Regions from separate parts of the Metabacillus sp. SLBN-84 genome, predicted to be linked through region 1. Evidence: predicted binding sites of a transcription regulator. Region 1 holds the regulator's gene; the other holds the start of a gene.
What was found. Region 1 encodes LexA, which represses DNA repair genes until DNA is damaged. Its sites were predicted from a motif close to CGAACATATGTTCG; they were not measured.
Positions count from the first base shown of each region.

Region 2: the regulator LexA is predicted to act here: its motif matches at 6,947-6,960, upstream of pcrA (DNA helicase PcrA).

Region 1 is NZ_JBRJIP010000001.1:2,317,765-2,328,752, forward strand. It holds gene tkt (transketolase) at 1-904, opposite strand, end outside; gene RKD52_RS11890 (DUF896 domain-containing protein) at 1,076-1,306, opposite strand; gene RKD52_RS11895 (YneB family resolvase-like protein) at 1,377-2,024, opposite strand; gene yneA (cell division suppressor protein YneA) at 2,038-2,349, opposite strand; gene lexA (transcriptional repressor LexA) at 2,509-3,129, shown strand; gene RKD52_RS11910 (hypothetical protein) at 3,225-4,667, shown strand; gene glnA (type I glutamate--ammonia ligase) at 4,718-6,052, opposite strand; gene RKD52_RS11920 (MerR family transcriptional regulator) at 6,120-6,524, opposite strand; gene RKD52_RS11925 (methionine gamma-lyase family protein) at 6,623-7,891, opposite strand; gene hflX (GTPase HflX) at 7,884-9,155, opposite strand; gene RKD52_RS11935 (trimeric intracellular cation channel family protein) at 9,396-9,998, shown strand; gene spoVK (stage V sporulation protein K) at 10,035-10,985, opposite strand.
Region 2 is NZ_JBRJIP010000001.1:3,966,738-3,977,725, forward strand. It holds gene putP (sodium/proline symporter PutP) at 1-908, shown strand, start outside; gene RKD52_RS20020 (CamS family sex pheromone protein) at 1,462-2,640, opposite strand; partial or broken gene ligA (NAD-dependent DNA ligase LigA) at 2,681-4,691, opposite strand; gene pcrA (DNA helicase PcrA) at 4,712-6,883, opposite strand; gene RKD52_RS20035 (heptaprenylglyceryl phosphate synthase) at 6,992-7,678, opposite strand; gene RKD52_RS20040 (DUF3231 family protein) at 7,846-8,820, shown strand; gene RKD52_RS20045 (IS1182 family transposase) at 8,965-10,323, shown strand; gene RKD52_RS20050 (YerC/YecD family TrpR-related protein) at 10,452-10,760, opposite strand; gene RKD52_RS20055 (DUF3048 domain-containing protein) at 10,784-10,988, opposite strand, start outside.

The sequences.
Region 1 (10,988 bases):
CTGCTGATTCTTTGAAATGAGCATACACTTCGTCAGGAACGTGGAAGTCCTGTTCGAATGTCCATGCATATGCTTCTTTCGTCAGTTTGATCTCATCTGCTCCAAGCGGCTTGCCGTGAACATCTGATTTTCCTGACATATTCGGTGATCCGTAGCCGATTGTCGTTTTCACTTCAATCAGAGTAGGATGAGTTTCATCTTGTTTAGCAGCTTCAATCGCTTTAGCGATTTCTTCAAGGTTGTTGCCGTCTTCTACACGAATGACCTGCCAGCCGATTGCTTTGAAACGGTCTTCCACGTTTTCAGAGAATGAGCGGTCAAGATCTCCATCGAGAGAAATGTCGTTAGAATCGTAAAGAACAACTAATTTGCCAAGCTTTAGATGCCCTGCAAGTGAAGCTGCCTCAGAAGAGATTCCTTCCATCAGGTCACCGTCTCCACAGATTGCATATGTGTAGTGATCGACAACCGGATAAGACTCTTGGTTATATGTATGTGCAAGATGACGTTCTGCCATAGCCATTCCGACAGCCATCCCAATTCCCTGGCCAAGCGGACCTGTTGTTGCATCTACACCTGCTGTGTGGCGGAATTCAGGGTGTCCCGGTGTTTTGCTTCCCCATTGTCTGAATTCTTTAAGATCATCCATCGTCAAGTCATAGCCTGATAAATGAAGAAGGCTGTAAAGCAGCATAGATCCGTGACCTGCAGATAAGACAAAACGGTCGCGGTTGAACCATTCAGGATTTTTAGGATTGTGATTCATAAATTGCGTCCAGAGCGAATACGCCATTGGAGCTGCCCCCATAGGCATTCCAGGATGTCCTGATTTTGCTTTTTCAATCGCATCAATCGACAGTGTTCGAATGGTAGCAATTGATAAGTCTTGAATTGAATGTGACATTAATTGATCATCCTTTCAGAAATAACATTCTACTTTTTTATCATAGCTTTACTGGCCTATTCATACAACCATTTCGCATGGAATTGCAAAAATGAGAAGTGTAAGAACCTATTCTAATGTATTATGTGCAAAATGAAAAGGAATACATCAAAAATTGACGTATTCCGGTGATTAATGAAGATCGCGTCTGCGCTCTTCTTTTAATTTTTCAGGTGTTACATCATTTCCGTTCGGATCCAGTACTGTAACGCCTTTTAATGTATTTTTCATAGAACCTCGGAATGCCTTGAGATATTCCTGTCTAAGTGATTGCTGTTCCTGTTTTTCCTCCGGAGAAAGACCGGACGTTTTTGATTTTCTGGACAAGGTATTGATTCTTGCCATCTTTTCTTTTGGCAGCATGACTGCAGCTCCTTTACCTAATACGATTTACTATGCTATCGTACTAAATATGGGGGCAAAAAACAACAGATTAGACCTGTTCCTCTTTCATGTGCTCCTGATATCTTCTATGTACTGTCGCTTTAGAAACCTCGTATCCAAACCCTCTTAAGGTAGCCGCAATCTCTGAGAATGTCAGTTTATTCTGTTTAAGCCTGATAATTTCGCTGACAGGCACTTCCTTCTTCTCTCTGCCGCTCCCTTTATCTCTGTTAGTAAGATTCCTTTGAGGTTTATACCCTTTTTCAACCGCCCGCTGCATGCCGCGTTTAATTTTCAGATTATGGATCTTCCGCTGATATTCTTCAACAATGCTTACAATTTCCAGAACCATGGAATCTGCTTCAGACAAAAAAAGCTTTCCATTCTGCGTGGCCGTATATATCGTAATGCCTTCTTTTGCGAAAAAATGAATAAGGGCGATGCGGGCGTTGCCTCTCCCCAGTCTCGTCTCATCCTGAATAACAATGGCGTCAATTTTCTGTTCCTTTATGCAGTCAAATATTTCAAAAATACCTTCTCTTTCAACCTCATATCCGCTCGCCTGCTCCTCAATAACCTTTGCCACATTCATGCCGTGCGCTGCTGAAAGGGCCAAAAGTTCTTCTTTTTGCCTGGCGAGTGATGTCTCCTGTTCTTCTTTTCTTGTACTGACTCTGCAGTAGATGATTGCGTTCAGTGTTCTCACTTCCCTATTTTCTTGATGCAAGCTGTGTCCCGTCATGGTAGGTTTGTTTATCAATAGGAAGAACCACAGAATCTCCTGTCTTGATCACAGCTGTCGGCAGTCCGTTTTTATCCTGCACCCATTCAACGAAATCGGTCTTGGACATGCGGTGATGCTCCTCATATTGATCTGCAAGGCTCCAGATGCTGTCACCTTCTGCTATTTCAATGGATACATAATGATCAAGGTTTTCTTTTTCACCTGTGTATGATAATGCAAAGACAGCTACAATGACAACTGCAAAGAAAGAAATAACGTAAGATAATGAACCTTTCAACCCAATCCCCACCTTAATAGAATGTTTGTTCGCATATTTGATACTTTCAGTATAATGCGAACAAACGTTTCTGTCAACGCCGTTTTTCGAACTTATGTTTGTATGTGCAGGAAAAACATGCTATAATCAACATAAATTACAGGACGCGAGGTGGATAAAATGACAAAACTTTCAAAGAGGCAGCAGGATATCCTCACTTTTATAAAACTTGAAGTACAAAAGAAAGGATATCCGCCATCAGTCCGCGAGATCGGCGAAGCAGTGGGCCTTGCTTCCAGCTCCACTGTACACGGCCATCTTGCCAGGCTTGAAAGCAAAGGATTGATCAGACGGGATCCGACAAAGCCGAGAGCGATTGAAATATTAGAGGACGAGACAGCGATGATTCCGCGTTCAAGTGTGATTAACGTTCCTGTAATCGGGAAAGTAACAGCCGGTTCCCCGATCACAGCCATTGAAAACGTCGAGGAATATTTTCCTCTTCCAGATACGTTCGCCGCATCCGATGATCAGATCTTCATGCTTGAGATTATGGGAGACAGTATGATTGAAGCCGGCATTCTTGATGGGGACATGGTCATTGTCAAGCAGCAGAACACTGCAAACAACGGGGATATCGTTGTTGCCATGACAGAGGATGATGAGGCAACTGTCAAACGTTTTTTCAAAGAGAAAGATTATGTGCGTCTTCAGCCGGAGAACTCTACACTTGAACCGATCATTCTCAGACATGTCGTTATCTTGGGAAAAGTTGTTGGAGTTTATAGAAACATACACTGAAAACTTTGCTTTTACAGGCAAAGTTTTTTTATTTGCCTGTTTTACAGTCTTCTCTCAGGGGAACATAATAATGAAAAAAAGATGAGAGGGTGCCTATGACAAAAGAACCGGCCATTCTGCGGGCAAATGCCCAGTTTATTTTTCCTTTTTCATGGGACAGGGACTGCATCTCCCAGCTGACTGATGAACTTAAGGCAAGCGGATTTGAATTTTTCAGCATCAACAGCAGCGCTCAGCAGAACAAATTTTACGGAGAGAAAACGAGCCTTCCCCATAAACGGCTGAAGCATTATTTTATGCCGTACATAGAACAGATTCTCTTTCCAGATCAGCATAAGGATAAGGCTATTAACAGATACTCCAAATCCTTTGACACAAAATGCACGCTTCGTACAGCTGTAAATGAATATTCTTTCACTATCCACTCAATCGATCTGTATATTTGCCCATTTTCTGTTGGAATGATTACAATCAGGACGGAGCTTACATCTGACAGCAAAACATTGATACTGAGCGATGCACTCGATTTTATGGATCACTTCAGAGTTCTTGAACCGTTTATTACAGAAGAAAAAGGAACTGTTCTCCATTCAGGACAGGGCACTTATGAAAAGATTCAGGATTTTATCTTTGAAGAGCTGTGCCCCTCTGTTGTCCCGTATATAGAGAAGAGTGAAAACAGCCAGTCAACCTATCTTGGAAGCCTTCCCTACTTTATTGATGAGAGAATGTTTGTCAGCAGTTATCTTTTGACAGAAAAGGACGCAGAAATATCACCTGAAACCTTGTTTCGCACAGGGCACATAAATGGTTATGATCAAAATGGCAAACCGTATATGTCCGCAAGCAATCCCGCTTATATCAGCCAGTATATACAAGATCACATTTACGACAGGTGGTCCCCCGGCAGTTTTCACGTTGTGAGTGATCATACATTCACTAAAATTACGAATGATGTGGGTCAGGAGAACGTGACCGCGGAAGAAATGGTCGGTCAGCTCTATTACAATCTCATCCTGCATCTTTTCTATAAAATTGTCCTTTTAAAACTTTCATACAGCTATTCACAGCTCTACATTGACCGGAAACAGGATAAAATGGAAGGTCTGATTCGCTCGATTGCTAATTTCACGGCTAAGTATATTTTTTCAGAAATCAGCAGCAGAACGGAAGGACAGGAGCTTTCTGTCATGATGAAAGACCGGTTTAAAATTGAGACCCTCTATAAAGAAGTAAATAATACAATGGACACTCTTTATCAAAATCAGGAGAAGCTGGCCAGCAAACGCCATAATTCCCTGCTGCTGATCCTTACTACTTATACGGTTATTTCCGGAATCTATGGCATGAACCTTGTTATTGAGGATTGGAAAGGCAGCATAAGCTGGAACAAACTTGCAGATTACTCTGTGTTTGAATACATCTCACTGGTGGTTGCTTTATCAGGAATTGCAGTTGGCTCAGTGCTTGCCGCAATAGCTATTATGAGACTGCTGAAGGATTATTTACAGAAGAGAAAATCAGACGGAATCGACTAAAAACATGCAAAAAAACCTCAGCAAACAGCTGAGGTTTTTGAGTGTGATTCTTAGTATTGAGACATGTACTGCTCACGTTCCCATGGGTGAACTTGAGTGCGGAACATATCCCATTCAATTTCTTTCGCTTCTACAAAATGCTCAAACAAATGCTCGCCAAGTGCGTTGATGATCACTTCGTCTGTTTTCAGAAGATCAAGAGCCTGTGCAAGAGTTGCAGGAAGATCAACGATTCCATTCTCAACGCGCTCTTCTTTCGTCATGACATAGATGTTGCGGTCAATCGGTTTTGGAGCAGCAAGTTTGTTTTTAATGCCGTCAAGACCAGCAGCAAGCAATACGCTCATTGCAAGGTACGGGTTTGCAGAAGGGTCAACACTGCGCACTTCTACGCGTGTGCTTAGTCCGCGTGAAGCAGGGATACGGATAAGCGGGCTTCTGTTTTGTGCAGACCAGGCAACATAGCATGGTGCCTCGTAACCAGGAACCAGACGCTTATATGAGTTAACTGTCGGATTCGTAACAGCTGTGAAGTTTGGAGCATGCTTGATTACGCCGGCGATGAAATGTCTAGCTGTTTCGCTCAGCTCAAGTTCACTGTTTTTGTCATAGAATGAGTTCACTCCGTCTTTGAAAAGAGAGAGGTTCATGTGCATTCCAGATCCGTTTACTCCAAACAGAGGCTTTGGCATGAATGTAGCATGCAATCCGTGTTTGCGCGCAATTGTTTTAACCACAAGTTTAAACGTTTGGATATCATCACAAGCTTTTACAGCGCCTGCATATTTAAAGTCAATTTCATGCTGGCCAGGAGCTACCTCATGGTGGGATGCTTCAATTTCAAAGCCCATTTCTTCAAGCTCAAGCACGATGTCGCGTCTGCAGTTTTCTCCAAGGTCAGTCGGAGCAAGGTCGAAGTAGCCGCCGTGATCGTTTAGCTCAAGAGTAGGTTCTCCTTTTTCGTCAAGCTTGAAAAGGAAGAATTCAGGCTCAGGCCCAAGGTTGAAGTCAGTGAATCCAAGGTCTTCCATTTCTTTCAGCATGCGTCTTAAGTTGTTGCGCGGATCTCCATCAAATGGTGTCCCGTCCGGGCTGTAGATGTCGCAGATGAAACGTGCAACTTTGCCTTTTTCAGATGTCCAAGGGAAAATAACAAACGTATCAAGATCAGGATACAGATACATGTCAGATTCTTCGATGCGGACAAATCCTTCAATTGAAGATCCGTCAAACATGCATTTGTTGTCAAGTGCTTTTTCAAGCTGGCTTGCAGGAATTTCTACGTTTTTGATTGTTCCAAGGATGTCCGTGAACTGCAGTCTGATGTATTTTACGTTTTCTTCTTGTACTAAGCGTACAATATCTTCTCTCGAATACTTTGCCATTGTGAAAATCCTCTCCTAACAATACTAAGTAATATTTATTGTGAAAATTTAAGTGAAGCTGCGTTAATTAATGGAAAAATCTAGACATGTCACCCTGTCTGAGCGATGATCTCTGAAACCTTCCGGCCTGCATCAGTTCAGCTTTCAGAAGCTTTCTAAGTTCAGCGTCGGTCAGATCCGGTTTTTCCACTTTTTTAGGCTGGCCTTCTTCCTCGCGTTCCATGCTTTTATCCTTAGAAGAAAAAATCTGCTTGATGCCGGCCATGTTAATGCCTTGTTCGATAAGGCTTCTTATTTCAAGAAGCGTATCTACGTCATTAAATGAAAATAGGCGTCTGTTCCCTTCTGTTCTTGCAGGGAAAATCAAGCCGTTTTCTTCATAATATCGAATTTGTCTGGCAGAGAGTTCTGTCAGCTGCATGACAATTCCGATCGGGAATAAGGGCATCGAGCGTCGAATCGTATCACCCATTGTATTCCCTCCTTTTCTTAACTTAATCATATTATATTCCATGTCATATAATGTGTCAACACTATGTTAGGAAAAATGACATTTGTATTTATATTGGGTTACAGACGAATTAAATTCTTATCCAGAAGATGATCAAGAGCAGAACAGATGGCAATTTTCACATGCGAATACGTTAATCCGCCCTGAACATACGCTGTATACGGGGGACGCAGCGGACCATCTGCCGAAAGTTCGATGCTTGCTCCCTGTACGAATGTACCTGCAGCCATTATGACATCGTTCTCATATCCCGGCATATAGCTCGGATATGGCGTCACGTGCGAATTGACCGGTGATGCATATTGAATGGCCTGGCAGAACGCAACCATTAAATCGGACTGCTCAAACTGGACAGACTGAATAAGGTCTGTGCGGACTGCATCCCATGACGGGTTCGTTTTAAGCCCTGCAAGTTCAAGCATCGCTGCTGTAAACACAGCACCTTTTAAAGATTGTGCAACAACGTGCGGAGCAAGGAAAAATCCCTGATACATTTCCTGAAGACTGTAAAGGGACGCACCTGCCTCAGCCCCGATTCCCGGTGATGTCATCCGGTAGGAGCATGCTTCCACAAGATCCTTGCGCCCAACGATATAACCGCCTGTTTTCGCAAGTCCGCCGCCCGGATTTTTAATAAGCGAACCTGCCATAAGGTCAGCACCAACGTGACAAGGTTCAAGTTCTTCAACAAATTCACCGTAGCAATTGTCCACGAAAACGACAACATCAGGCTTAATGGATTTGACAAAGTCAATCATCTGCTTGATTTCTGCAAGGGTATAAGAAGGCCTTGTGGCATATCCTTTAGAGCGCTGAATGCCGATCATCTTTGTCTTTTCTGTAATGGCAGCACCGACGGCATCATAATCTATGCCGCCATCTTCTTTCAGTTCAACTGCCCGGTAACCGATTTTGAATTCGCTGAGTGAACCGGTGCCGCTGCCTCTGATGCCTACAATCTCTTCAAGGGTATCATAAGGCTTTCCCGTTATATATAGAAGTTCATCAAATGGACGCAGCACTCCGAACAGGGCAATGGAAATGGCATGGGTGCCTGAAATGATCTGTGGCCTTACAAGCCCTGACTCCCCGCCGAAAACATCCGCATAAATCTGTTCCAGCGTATCCCGTCCATGATCATCATACCCATATCCTGTGGTCGGGATAAAATGAGAGTCGCTTACTCTATGGTCTCTGTAGCTTTGAAGAACCCGAAACTGGTTCATTTCCATTCGTTCATCAATTTTTTTGTGGGTATCTCTAATTTTTTCTTCTGCCTGTGCAGCTAGCTGCGCAAGCTTATCGCCGTACTTCAATTGGTTAAACATGTTTGTTTCCCTTTCTCTTATACATCTCTATCTGGCCGGAAGCTGCATGCCCCGGCAGGAAGTGTCCCTGTATTTCATAATGATTTTCTTCTTCATTAAAGGCAAAATGCCCTACCATTGTTTCTGTTTTCAATAAAGCCAGAAGCTTGCCTTCTGAAGCAGGCACATCAATGCTGTATTCTTCCATCAGCTCCATCGAAAACGACTGAATCTTCTGTTTCAGTTTTGCAATATCCGCATCTGAAAAGGCGCTGATCAGCACATGCTCGCCTTTTGGGGAAGGAACAAAGCCTTGCGACTGCTTATCTTGCTTGTTATATAACGTTAAGACCGGAATCGTCGTGACCTTCAGTTCTTCAAGCAGTTTATAGACCGTTTTTTCATGATTGACGTAATCTTCATTTGAACTGTCCACAACATGCAGAATCAAATCCGCCTCTTTCACTTCTTCAAGTGTAGAGCGGAAAGCTGCAACTAGCGTTGTCGGCAGATCCTGTATGAACCCTACCGTATCTGTTAAAAGAGCCTGATAGCCAGATGGCAGTGTCATCTTCCTAGTCATTGGATCAAGTGTGGCAAAAAGCAGGTCTTCTTCAAATGTGCCAGCGTCTGTAATCCGGTTAAACAATGTCGATTTCCCGGCGTTGGTGTAGCCGACCAGAGCTACCTGGAAAGCCTGATTTTTCTTTCTCCTTTCACGATAGCGGTTCCGGTGGCTGACGATTGCAGCAAGCTGCAGCTTAATTTCATGTATGCGAGTTCTAATATGTCTTCGGTCTGTTTCAAGCTGCGTTTCGCCCGGTCCCCTCGTGCCGATTCCGCCGCCCTGTCTTGAAAGATTGATTCCCTGTCCGCTCAGCCTCGGCAAAAGATACTGAAGCTGCGCAAGCTCCACCTGAAGCTTGCCTTCTTTTGATTTTGCACGCGTCGCAAATATATCAAGAATCAGCTGTGTGCGGTCTATAATTTTCACATCAAGGGCAGCCGACAGATTCCGCTGCTGACTTGGAGAAAGCTCATCATTAAATATAATTAAGTCGGGCGCAAGCTCTTCTGAAAGAGCCAGCAGTTCTTCAACTTTGCCTTTTCCTATGTATGTTGCCGGGTGGATGCGCTCTCTCTTCTGCGACAGCTGGACGAGCACTTCTCCATTCGCTGTTTTAGTAAGGGAGGCAAGCTCGCTCATTGTATAACTGAACGCTTCATCTTCTGTCTTCGGTAGCTGGCATCCGACCAGAATGACTTTTTCACTCCCGGTATTCATTGTCTCTTTCAAACGGGTATCATCCTTTTACTCATAATTTTGCTTCTTTATCATACCAAAAAAACAAAGAATCCACTAATGCTTTACGATTTTACGCACATAGGAACCTTTCGAAGACTACTTTAAAAGAAAAGGATTGCATTAAACCGGATACGCATATAAAATCAAGACGGCTGCTTTCCCGCAGCCCTGTAATTGAAATTGATGATAGTTGACATTTGCGAAAAAGGGGATACATATATGACGTGGGAAGTATTAAGCATCATCGGCACGATTGCTTTTGCAGTGAGCGGCGCCATTGTTGCGATGGAAGAGGAATATGATATTCTCGGGGTGTATATTCTTGGCATTGTCACTGCATTTGGAGGAGGAGCCATCAGAAATCTTCTCATTGGCGTGCCGGTTTCGGCTTTATGGGAACAGGGGACGCTCTTTCAAATAGCGCTTGTTGCCATGACGACCGTCTTTTTATTCCCCAATAACCTGCTTAAACACTGGCAGAAGTGGGGAAATTTCACCGATGCGATCGGACTTTCGGCATTCGCTATTCAAGGAGCGCTGTATGCTGCAGAGATGAATCATCCGATCAGTGCGGTTGTTGTGGCTGCTGTACTCACAGGAAGCGGCGGCGGAATCGTCCGGGATTTGCTGGCAGGAAGAAAACCGCTTGTGTTAAAATCAGAAATTTATGCAGTGTGGGCTGTCCTTGCTGGTCTTATTATCGGATTTGATCTCGCCCAATCACCTATTCAGCTTTATACACTGTTTATTCTGCTCGTTGTTTGCAGAGTTCTCTCTTATACAAACAAATGGCAGCTTCCAAACCGCTCCATCCACCATTAGAAAAAGCCGCAGCCGCGGCTTTTTTCGTACATTTGCTTATTCCTTAATCACCAGATCCTGACTCAAGATCGTGACAAGTTCGTCCCGCCCCAATTGATTGGCTGTAAGAAGTCTCATTGCCTGGGAGCGGATGGATTTTTCAATGATATTTCTGACATACCTGCCATTTGAAAATTTTGATGGGGCAAGGTTTGTTTTCATGTCATTCAGATGCTCACGGAATTTCATTTCAGCCTCTTTGCTGAATGAATATTCTCTTTCCTTCATCATGCGCTTTGAAATTTCCATCAGCTGTTCAACTGAATAATCCGGAAAATCTACCACGAGCGGAAATCTCGAATGCAGGCCGGGATTTAATGATAGAAAATGATCCATCTCCTTGGAATAGCCCGCTAGTATAAGAACAAATTCATGCTGTTTATCTTCCATATGCTTAACGAGAGTGTCAATGGCTTCTTTCCCAAAATCCTTTTCTCCCCCGCGGGCAAGAGAATAAGCTTCATCTATAAAAAGAATGCCTCCGAGAGATTTTTTAATCAGGTCCCGTGTTTTCTGTGCGGTATGTCCAATGTATTCTCCCACAAGATCTGCGCGTTCCGCTTCAATCAAATGGCCTTTTGAGAGCACATTCATCTGGAAAAATAATTTCCCGATCAATCTGGCCACTGTTGTTTTCCCTGTGCCGGGATTTCCTTTGAACATCATATGAAGAGACTGCTTCCCCGCTTTCAGCCCCTGTTCTTCCCGCTTTTTATTAATAAAAATCCATGCATAAATTTCTTTAATCATCCGCTTCAGTTCATCCATGCCTACAAGCGTATTCAGCTCTGCTTCAATTTCATTTAATATGGCATGCTGCGGTTCTGTTTTGGGAATTTTCAGTTCATATGTGGCTGTTTCGCTGATTCGCTCATGATAGACCTTTTTCTGGCCGCTAAGAATCACATTAATTTGCCCGTTGTTTTTAAATGTGACTGCTTGATCCAAAGA
Region 2 (10,988 bases), 1.6 Mb from region 1:
TCATGTTCTTTGCCCTTATCCTTGTGCCGGTTGTGGCTTTCATGGAGCTTGGCGGAGTAGGTCCTACGTTTGATGTGGTCCGTGAAATTGATCCGACATATACGGACATCTTTAAAGGAACGTCCGTGCTTGGAATTCTTGGATTTCTCGCATGGGGTTTAGGCTATTTTGGACAGCCTCACATTATTGTACGCTTTATGGCCATATCATCCATTAAAGAGTTAAAGCCGGCCAGAAGAATCGGAATGGGCTGGATGATTATATCCATCATCGGTGCAATGCTTACAGGCCTCGTCGGAATTGCATATATTGCTGAGACAGGCACAAGCCTTGCAGATCCTGAAACCATCTTCATTAAATTTTCTCAGGTTCTTTTCCATCCGTTTATTACCGGATTTTTGCTTGCAGCCATTCTTGCAGCCATTATGAGCACCATTTCGTCACAGCTGCTTGTTACTGCCAGTGCTCTGACTGAAGATTTTTACAAAACATTTTTGAAAAAGAATGCATCCGATAAAGAGCTCGTCTTGATTGGAAGGCTTGCCGTACTTCTGGTAGCCGTTGTAGGTGTACTCCTATCGCTTGAACCAAGTGACACAATCCTGTCACTCGTCGGATATGCATGGGCCGGATTCGGTTCTGCATTTGGACCGGCCGTTCTTTTAAGCCTGTACTGGAAACGCATGACCAAATGGGGCGCGCTTGCCGGGATGATCGTCGGTGCCGTAACCGTATTGATCTGGGTAAACGTACCGGTACTGAAAGAAACGGTATACGAAATGATTCCTGGATTCTTCCTGAGCTTAATCGCTGTCTATGTTGTCAGCTTGATTACAAGCAGACCGTCAAAACGCGTACAAAACGTGTTTACGGAAATGGAAGAAACGCTGGAAGAAGAAACAAAATAAGGTATGCAGAAACCGCCTGTTTTCAGGCGGTTTCTTTTTGTTTTCTTTTAAAGTGGAAATGAATGATGCAGGCAAGGACAAATCCGGCAAAGAAGACGGCATCCTTCAGGAGACCGGGTATTGGGATCATGAATGTCAGCATGCTGAAGAGAAATAGAATTCCGGTCAATAAAAGAAACGCCTTTGTTCGCTGTTCATTGTGCTGCATAGTATCACCTATTAATTAAACGTTTGTTTAAGTGTTTATACCCCTCTGCTGCTCAGTCTGGAAGCGTTTGGATTGTTAAAGCGCTGATTTGGATTGTTAGAAGGTGTTTTTGGATTGTTAGAGAAAGAGTTCGGATTGTTGAACGTTCAGTTTGGATTGTAAGGCACGAATCCATGCCATTCGGCCATGCAGATTATCCTGCCAGGCGCACCCAGCATGGTTTTCAGCCTTTTCTAATCGTTTTTAACCAGAGATCACTGCTTTAGACAGAGTTCGAATGACTTTTTAGTAAGCAACAGATACATAAAAAAAACCACCCCGCATACCGCAGGATGGCTTTTACTCTTATTGATAAATATGCACAGTCGGTTTTTCCTGGCCCGGCTTGCGGACGATCAGGGCTTCCTGGCCGCTTGTGGAGGTAATGTTTACTTCAACCGAAACGTAGTCCGGGAAGTAGTCCACGACTTTACCTGTTGCAAACTGCGTAAATGCGATCACTTCTGATTTTCCGTAAAACTGCATCGGAATGTCAATTTTCAGTTCCTGCATCTCTTCGCCTTTGTAGAAGGCTTTGCCGATAACACCTGTGTAGTTCGGGAAGAAGTCGTCAATGTCCTGTTTGAAGCGTTCAAACAAGTTGGCATCCTCGCGGTAGTTTTCCGTTCCTTCAGGCGACGGGAAGAAGACGTATTCTTCATTTACGCTGTCCCATTTTCCGATTGAACTGCTTCCTCCGTCAACGACAGTGCTTGCAATAAAGCTGCCTGGCACGATCGAGGATTTTGGTGCCTGTTTATAAAGGGCAATGACCACAGGCACTCTTTCAAGGCCTTTTTGGCTTCTGACGCGCTTGATGACCTCTGCGGCCATTTTCTTGCCTTCTGCCTCTAACTGGCTGTCAGGAATTTTGTACTCACGCTGAGGCTCTCCTACGGCTTCACGGTAGTAATGAACTGAGTTCATCGCAAGTCCGATGACGACTCCCCCCAGCTCGACCGTATTTTCGCCTTTTCGGACCAAGTAGTTATGCTCAAGCATATGAGCCAAATAAATCGGGCTTTTTTCGTTCTGCTGGATATAATCGCCTTCTGATGATTTCGGCGGGTTAAGTCCTTCATTTTTAAAATTCTTGTCACTTTTTTTCTTATCTTCAAGCTCTTTTCCTTCAAGCTTTCTTCCAAGCCATGAACGGACTGTTTTCTCATCCAGGTACTGTCCTTCCTGATACAGATGGTTATCAGGCGGGAATTCTTCCTGAGCCATTCTCATCAGGCCTGTTTCAAACTCATCAATATCAAGACGGGTGTTAATATTCTCTGCAACAAGACCTCTAGCTTTGCCCTCTTTAAAAGGCAGGATCATTTTATAGTAGGAGTCTGAAATGTTGTACTTCGGAATGATCGCTTTTTCTGTTGAATCATCTTCCGTTTCCTGTACAAGCTCCTCCTCTTCACCAAAGCTCGGTGCGCAGGCTGACAGCATCAGGCAGCCTGCAAGCAGTATAACTATTCCTTTTTTCAAGTTGGAACACACCTCTTTTAGTTTCTCCTCAAAAAGAAATCTATTTTTTCAGCTCTTCAATTAAACGCTCTTCATCCCAAATCTCAATGCCCAGCTCCTGCGCTTTTGCAAGCTTGCTGCCTGCATCTTCCCCGGCTATGACCAAATCTGTTTTCTTGCTTACGCTTCCCGCTGCCTTGCCGCCTAGCGCTTCGATTTTTTCCTTCGCTTCATTGCGGGACATCTGCTCAAGCTTCCCTGTCAGCACAACTGTTTTTCCGGCAAAGAACGAGTCGGATTCTTCTGGCCTCACAAGCTTTGGACCGAGATATGACATATTCACGCCGCAGGATTTGAGCTCTGAAATCAGTTCATTCATTTCTTCCTGGTCAAAATAAGTAACAACGGCGTCCGCCATTTTGTCCCCGATTTCATCAACTGCAATAATCTCATCCCTTGAGGCAGATTGCAACCGGTCCATCGTCTCAAAATGCTGCGCAAGCGTCTTTGCTGCCTTTGCCCCGATAAAGCGGATGCCAAGCCCGAACAGAAGTCTCTCAAGGGAATTCTTTTTGGAGTTTTCAATTGCCTGCAGAAGGTTGTCCGCTGATTTTTCGCCCATCCGCTCAAGCTCCAGAAGCTGTTCTCTCTGTAGGCGGTAAAGATCCGCTACATCTTCAATCAGGTTTTCCTTGAAAAGCTGGGCAATGACGCGTTCTCCAAGACCGTCAATATTCATTGCGTTTCGGGAGACGAAGTGAATAAGTCCTTCGCGGATTTGAGCCGGACATTTTGGATTGATGCAGCGGAGTGCGACCTCCCCTTCAATCCGCACTAGCTCACTTTCGCACTCAGGACAGTGGGTCGGCATAGTAAATTCCGTTTCGTCCCCAGTTCTGTGCTCAGGCAGGACGTTTACGACTTCCGGAATAATGTCCCCCGCTTTTTTCACAATGACATAGTCGCCAAGGCGAATGTCTTTTTCACGGATCAGGTCTTCATTGTGCAGGGATGCACGTTTGACTGTCGTGCCGGCAACACGGACCGGCTCAAGAATCGCAGTCGGCGTCACCACGCCCGTTCGTCCCACATTGAGTTCAATATCAAGCAGCTTTGTCATGACTTCCTCGGCAGGAAACTTGTACGCAATCGCCCAGCGCGGGCTTTTTGCCGTAAATCCGAGAGCTTTCTGCTGTTCAATGGAGTCCACTTTTATGACAATCCCGTCGATCTCATACGGCAGACTTGTCCGTTTTTCCTGATGGGCTGCAATCAGCTCGATGACTTCATCAATTGATTCGCATCTCCGGCGTTCGGTATTGGTCTTAAAACCAAGTTCTTCAAGCGCATCAAGGCCAGCACTCTGGGTTTTGGCGCCTGTTTCTTCCCCGAGGTCTGCAATACTATAGACGAAAATATTCAGATTTCGTTTCGCTGCAATTTTAGGATCCAGCTGGCGGAGAGAGCCTGCCGCGGCATTTCGCGGGTTGGCAAACGGCTCTTCCTCGAGCTGTATTTTCACTTCGTTTAATTTTTCAAAAGAGGATTTCGGCATATAGGCTTCGCCGCGCACCTCGATGGAAAGGTTTTTCTTAAGCTTCAGCGGAATGGACCGGATGGGTTTTCAGGTTTTCGGTAATATCTTCGCCGGTCGTACCGTCCCCCCGTGTTGCACCGCGCACGAATGCTCCATTTTCATAAGTAAGGGAAACAGCCAGACCGTCAATTTTAAGCTCAACCATATAGTGAACATCATCACCGACTGCCTGCCTCACACGGCGGTCAAAATCGCGGAGATCCTGCTCATTGAACGCATTTCCGAGACTGAGCATAGGTGTCTGATGCTGAACCTTTTTAAAGCCTTCAAGAATCTCGCCGCCAACCCGCTGAGTCGGGGAATCCGGAGTCTTGAGTTCAGGGAAACGTTCTTCAATGTCAATCAGCTCATGCAAAAGCTGATCGTATTCAGAATCCGGAACAGTCGGTTTATCCAGCACGTGATATTCATAGTTGTACTTGTTTAATAAGTCATGCAGGGTTTCTGCACGCTGTTTGGCTGTATTCATATCCATCCCTTGGTCCAATCCTTTCACTACTGTACTTTTTTAATAGGAGCAAATTTAGCAAGCAGGCGTTTGATGCCGACAGGGCTTGGGAATGCAATATCAAGCTCCTTGCCCTCTCCTTCGCCTTTTACGCTGACAACGGTGCCGATGCCCCATTTTTTATGTTCTGCCTTGCTGCCGACGCTCCAGGCGATTTCATCTCCGCCTGTAGAGGCTGCAATCGGTCTTGTAACGGCAGGTCTCCGTTCAGGCCGTGCTTTTGCACCAAATGGCGAAGGGCTCTTTTTCACTTCATTCAGATTTTCAATCAGTGCAGACGGAATTTCAGATATAAATCTTGATTCGGGGTTCATGCTCGTCCGGCCGAAGAGAGTCCTCATTTTCGCATTTGTAATAAACAGCTCTTTTTCTGCACGGGTAATGCCTACATAGGCAAGGCGGCGCTCCTCTTCCATTTCCGCTTCTTCCATAAGAGAACGGCTGTGAGGGAAGACGCCTTCTTCAACGCCCATCAGAAAGACAACCGGGAACTCAAGGCCCTTGGCAGAATGAAGGGTCATTAACACGACCGCTTCTTTAGAGGCTTCCTCATCATCATCTAATTTATCAATATCCGCCACTAAAGCAAGATCGGTCAGGAAGGCAACAAGGCTCTTATCCTCACTGTTCTTTTCAAAGTTCTGCGTAACAGACAGGAACTCGTCGATATTCTCAAGGCGGCTTTGCGCTTCGATCGTTTTCTCCGTTTTCAGCATCTCGCGGTAGCCTGTTTTCTCAATCACTTCTTCTGCAAGCTCCGTGACAGACAGGTAGTCCTGCATATTGGCCATGTTCCGGATCAGTTCACGGAAATCAACCATGGCACTTACTACACGTGCACTGACGCCGGCAAACTCAATCTGTTCAATCGCCCCGAAGAGGGACAGATCATTGTCTGCTGCATACTGGGCAATCCGGTCAACGGAAGTCGCTCCAACACCGCGTTTCGGCACGTTTATGACGCGTGCCAGACTGATGTCATCGTCCGGGTTGGCAATCAGTCTCATGTAAGCTAGGATATCTTTAATCTCTTTTCTGTCATAGAACTTGATGCCGCCGACAATCGTGTAATTGATGTTCGACTTCAGCAGAATTTCCTCGATGACACGGGACTGGGCGTTCGTTCTGTAAAGAATCGCAAAGTCTGAAAGCTTTCTTCCCTGAGTGGAGACAAGCTGATTGATTTTGCCCGCCACAAACTGTCCTTCCGCCGACTCGCTGTCCGCGCGGTAGTAGCTGATTTTCTGTCCTTCATCGTTTTCTGTCCAGAGATTTTTCGCCTTGCGGTTCATGTTGTTTTTGATCACGCCGTTTGCCGCTTCAAGAATGCGCTGTGTCGAGCGGTAGTTCTGCTCAAGCAGAATCACACTGGCAGACGGATAATCTTTTTCAAAAGAGAGGATATTCGCAATATCTGCTCCGCGCCAGCGGTAAATCGACTGGTCAGAGTCTCCGACTACGCACAGATTCTGAAAGCGCGATGCAAGCATTTTAACGAGAAGATATTGCGCTCTGTTCGTATCCTGGTACTCATCCACGTGAATATACTGAAATTTGCGCTGGTAAAATTCAAGTACTTCAGGCACACGCTGAAACAGCTGAATCGTTGTCATAATCAAGTCATCAAAATCAAGCGACTGGTTTTTCAGCAGTTTTTTCTGATAGTCCTTGTATACATCGCTTGCAACCTGCTCATACATGCCGCCTGCTGTTTTTTCAAATTCCTCGGGAGTGATCAGTTCATTCTTCGCACTGCTGATGCTTCCAAGAAGGCTGCGGGGATCAAATTTCTTCGGGTCAATATTCCGGTCTTTCAAGATCTGCTTAATAACGGACAGCTGATCTGTCGTATCCAGAATCGAGAAGTTTCTGCTGATGCCGATCCGGTCGATGTCACGCCTTAAAATTCTTACACACATCGAGTGGAAGGTAGAAATCCAGATATCATCTGCTCCGGGTCCAAGCAGCTTTCCGATGCGCTCCTTCATTTCCCTTGCCGCTTTATTTGTAAAAGTAATCGCAAGGATATTCCACGGAGCGACTCCCTTTTCAACCATCAGGTACGCGATTCTTCTTGTGAGAACGCTTGTCTTTCCGCTCCCTGCGCCTGCCATGATTAAGAGCGGTCCATCCGTTGCCTTGACCGCTTCCTTTTGCATGTCATTCAAGCCATTTAATAATTGATCTGTTAAAAATTGCACGTTCCGGACACCACCTTATATCAAACATATGTTCTTATTTTATCTCAACACCTGCGTGTTATGCAATTATGGTTTTACTGCTTTTACCGTTTTCATTGCAGCTTCCAGGTTCTCATAAATAATGTTGCCGACAACAACTGTATCGGCATGCTCGGCCATTTCAGCTGCCTGTTCAGGCGTCTTTATACCGCCTCCGTAAAACAGCTTTGTTTCAGAAAGCACTTTGCCTGCCGCTTCCACAACATTCACATCGCCATAAGTTCCGCTGTACTCCAGATAGAAAATCGGCATGTGAAACATGTTTTCAGCCAGTCTGGCATATGAGACCACATCATCAGCAGTCAATTCAGTTCTTGCATCTGTGAGTCTGGCTGCTTTGCAGTCCCCGTTCAGAATGCAATACCCTTCCACGAGGAGCTCATCCCAGTTCATAAGATCTCCATATTCTTTAACCGCCTCATGATGCAGCCCCATAACCCACTTTGCATCTCTGCTGTTCATGACAGACGGAATGAAATACAAATCAAATCCGGGCATGATCGACTCAATCTCTGATACTTCTAGCACACACGGCACAAGGTATCTTCTAATTCGGGACATTAAGTTTAACACATTATCCATCGTCACATTGTCGCTTCCCCCGACAATGATGGCGTCTGTTCCTGACTCACATATTCTCTCGAGTGCCTCGTCGCTTATTTCTTTATCGGGATCGAGTTTGAATACATGCTTCCACTCGCTCACATCATACATAGCCGTTCCTCCTAACAATCAGGTTCCATTCAAACATTATATCAAATTAATGCCCTGCAAAAAACGCACAGGTGCTATGAAGGTTTTGACAATCTGATTACGTTTTGCCTCATATGTTCATAATTCTGTCTTCCAATGAAGAAACTAATTCTATGGAGGGATGGAACTTGAAGAATAATTATCCGCTCAGTTCGTCCGAAATAGGGACGCTGTGGCTTACATACCAGGAAAAAACAATGATTTTGCGCATATTGGAATACTTCATGGAAAAATCAGATGACCAGCAGGCCAAAAATATTATGGGCGGCCTCTGGCAGGAGCTGAGTATTTACGTTATCAAAATGAAAGATATTTTTGAGCAGGAAGGTGTGGCAATTCCACGGGGATTTACGGCGACAGATGTAAACCTGCAGGCCCCAAAGCTATTTGATAACGGATTTGACATTATGTTTCTCCGCATTTTAAAAGAAGTCAGCATGGGGATGTACACCCTTAATATGAACATGGCGTACCGCGATGACGTAATGTCTATTTATGAAGGACTTACGACAATTACACAAAAAGTTTACAAGCTTTCCACACATTATCTTTTGGAGAATGGGATTTTAACCCTCCCGCCTTTGGTGGAAAAGCCAAAAACGGCTGAGTTTATTAAAGATGAATCGTATCTTGACGGCTTTCCGTTTTTCAAAGACAGCCGCGCACTGAACGACATTGAAATCGGAAATCTTCATCACGGCATCGAAACGAACAATATCGGCATGCTTCTGGTTACAGGATTTGCGCAGTGCTCAGCAACTCCAGAGATTAAGGACTACTTTTTAAAAGGAAGAAAGCTTGCAAAAAAACAAATTGAAACCTTCGAAAAACTGCTTCTGGAGAGCAATGTGCAGTTCTCAGCAGGAGCAGGCGGCACCGTGACCTCCTCTGCCGTTGCGCCGTTTTCGGAAAAACTGATGATGTTCTGCGTTTACCTGCTGAACGGATTCGGCCTCGTCGGCAGCAGTTTCGGGACCATTTTCAGTCTGCGCAGCGACATTTCGCTGAAAACAGCTTTGATTGGAAAGGATATTTACTTTTATGCAAATGAAGGAATTAAGCTGATGATTGAAAATGGATGGTTTGAAGAGCCGCCTAAGTAATTAGAATAAACTTCATATGAAGTAATCCAAAATAAAAAGGCTGAACAAGTTCAGCCTTCAGACTGTCGACAAATCCCCCTTTTAGGGGGACTTGTCGACAGTTTTTTTTTATAATGGAAGTAGAATAAAACAGAGGTGATTTGGATGCTGTCAAAAAATAATCAAATGAATCGCGATCAACTTGAGATGATTACACTTGAGCAATTGGTGCCGGAAGATCACTTGGTTCGTAAAATTGAACAAGCTCTCGATTTTTCATTTATTTATCCATTAGTGGAGAACGTCTACTCAGCTGATCGAGGGCGTCCAAGTATTGATCCCGTTATTTTGATTAAAATGACATTCATTCAATACCTTTTCGGTATTCGCTCGATGAGACGAACGATTGAAGAGATTGAAACGAATTTGGCTTACCGATGGTTTTTAGGTTTTGGATTCCATGACAAGGTGCCTCACTTCTCCACCTTCGGTAAGAATTATGAAAGACGTTTTAAAGATACGGATCTTTTTGAGCAGATCTTTTACCGCATTCTAAATGAAGCGGTGAATCAAAATCTGGTCAAGGGAGAACAGGTCTTTATTGATTCTACTCACGTAAAGGCAAGTGCCAATAAGAAGAAATACCAGAAGAAGATTGTACGAAAAGAAACAAAGTCTTACGAGGAAAGGCTTCAAACGGAACTTAATAAAGACCGTGAGGAAAACGGAAAAAAGCCCTTTCCTCCAGATAAGTTTGAGCCGGGAGAGAAAGAAATTAAAGAAAGTACAACGGATCCGGAAAGTGGCTATTACGTAAAGGATGAGAGAACCAAACAATTCGCTTACTCGTTCCATGCGGCTTCAGATGAAAGAGGCTTTATTGTTGGGGCAATGGTTACGCCTGGTAACGTGCACGACAGTGCAGTGTTCGAGTCTCTGCTGTCTCAAGTAATGAAGTTTCATACAAAACCTTATGCCGTTGCGGCGGATGCAGCTTACAAGAATCCTGCTCTTGCTCACTATCTCATAACGAATGAAATTCGACCTGTTTTTCCTTATACTCGTCCACAAACGAAAGATGGATTCTTCAAGAAATATGACTATGCGTACGATGAACATTTTGATTGCTACATATGCCCGAATGACCAGGTTCTCTCCTATCGAACAACAACTAAAAAAGGATACAGGCAGTATGCTTCCAATCCGAGGGTTTGCGAGGGCTGTCCTTTCTTGAGCAAGTGTACACAGAGTCAAAACCATCAGAAGGTGATTGAAAGACATCTGTGGCAAGATTATTTAGAGGGAGCCGAACATCTGCGGCACACCGAGGAAAACAAAATCATTTATGCTAAGCGCAAAGAAACCATTGAACGTGTCTTTGCGGATGCAAAAGAAAAGCATGGAATGCGCTGGACAACCTTGAGGGGACTCAAAAAATTGTCCATGCAGGCGATGCTTACTTTTGCTGCCATGAACTTGAAAAAGTTGGCTTCCTGGACATGGAAGTCAGCTGAAGCTGTATAAAAATAGTTAATAATGAGGCTTGTATCTGTATGTAAATCCCTAAAAATGACAAAATGCCGCCGGATGGAGACCATCCGGCGGCATTTTGTCTACACTCTGAAGGCTGAACAAGTTCAGCCTTTTTGCTATTAAGATTCTTTCGGCTCCTGTGCGCCGATGCGCTCAAGAGCCATCGTATAGGCGTCGTTGCCGTAGTTCAGGCAGCGTTTAACACGCGAGATCGTTGCTGTGCTTGCGCCTGTCTCTGTTTCAATTTTATGATAAGTAAAGCCTTCGCGGAGCATGCGCGCCACTTCCAGACGCTGGGCTAGTGACTGAATTTCGTTTACTGTGCAGAGATCATCGAAAAATCGATAGCATTCATCCAGATTTTTAAGTGAGAGGACAGATTCAAATAATTGGTCAAGTTCTTTTCCCCGTAATTTTTCGATTTGCATGTTGATTCTCCTTTTTAAAAGATTTAGTGGAGGGTCACTTGATTGAGATGGGGCACGATGCTGATCCATGTTTTCCCCGGAACAAGCTCCACCTGCTCTCCGTTCAGATACGGAAGGATCCTTCCGTCCGCATTGCGCCATTCTACCTCGCGGCTGACGCCATGCTGAAGGAGGATTGCTTTGCCGCCCTCCGTAAGGTTAATGGACCTTCTTCCTTGTTTATCCATA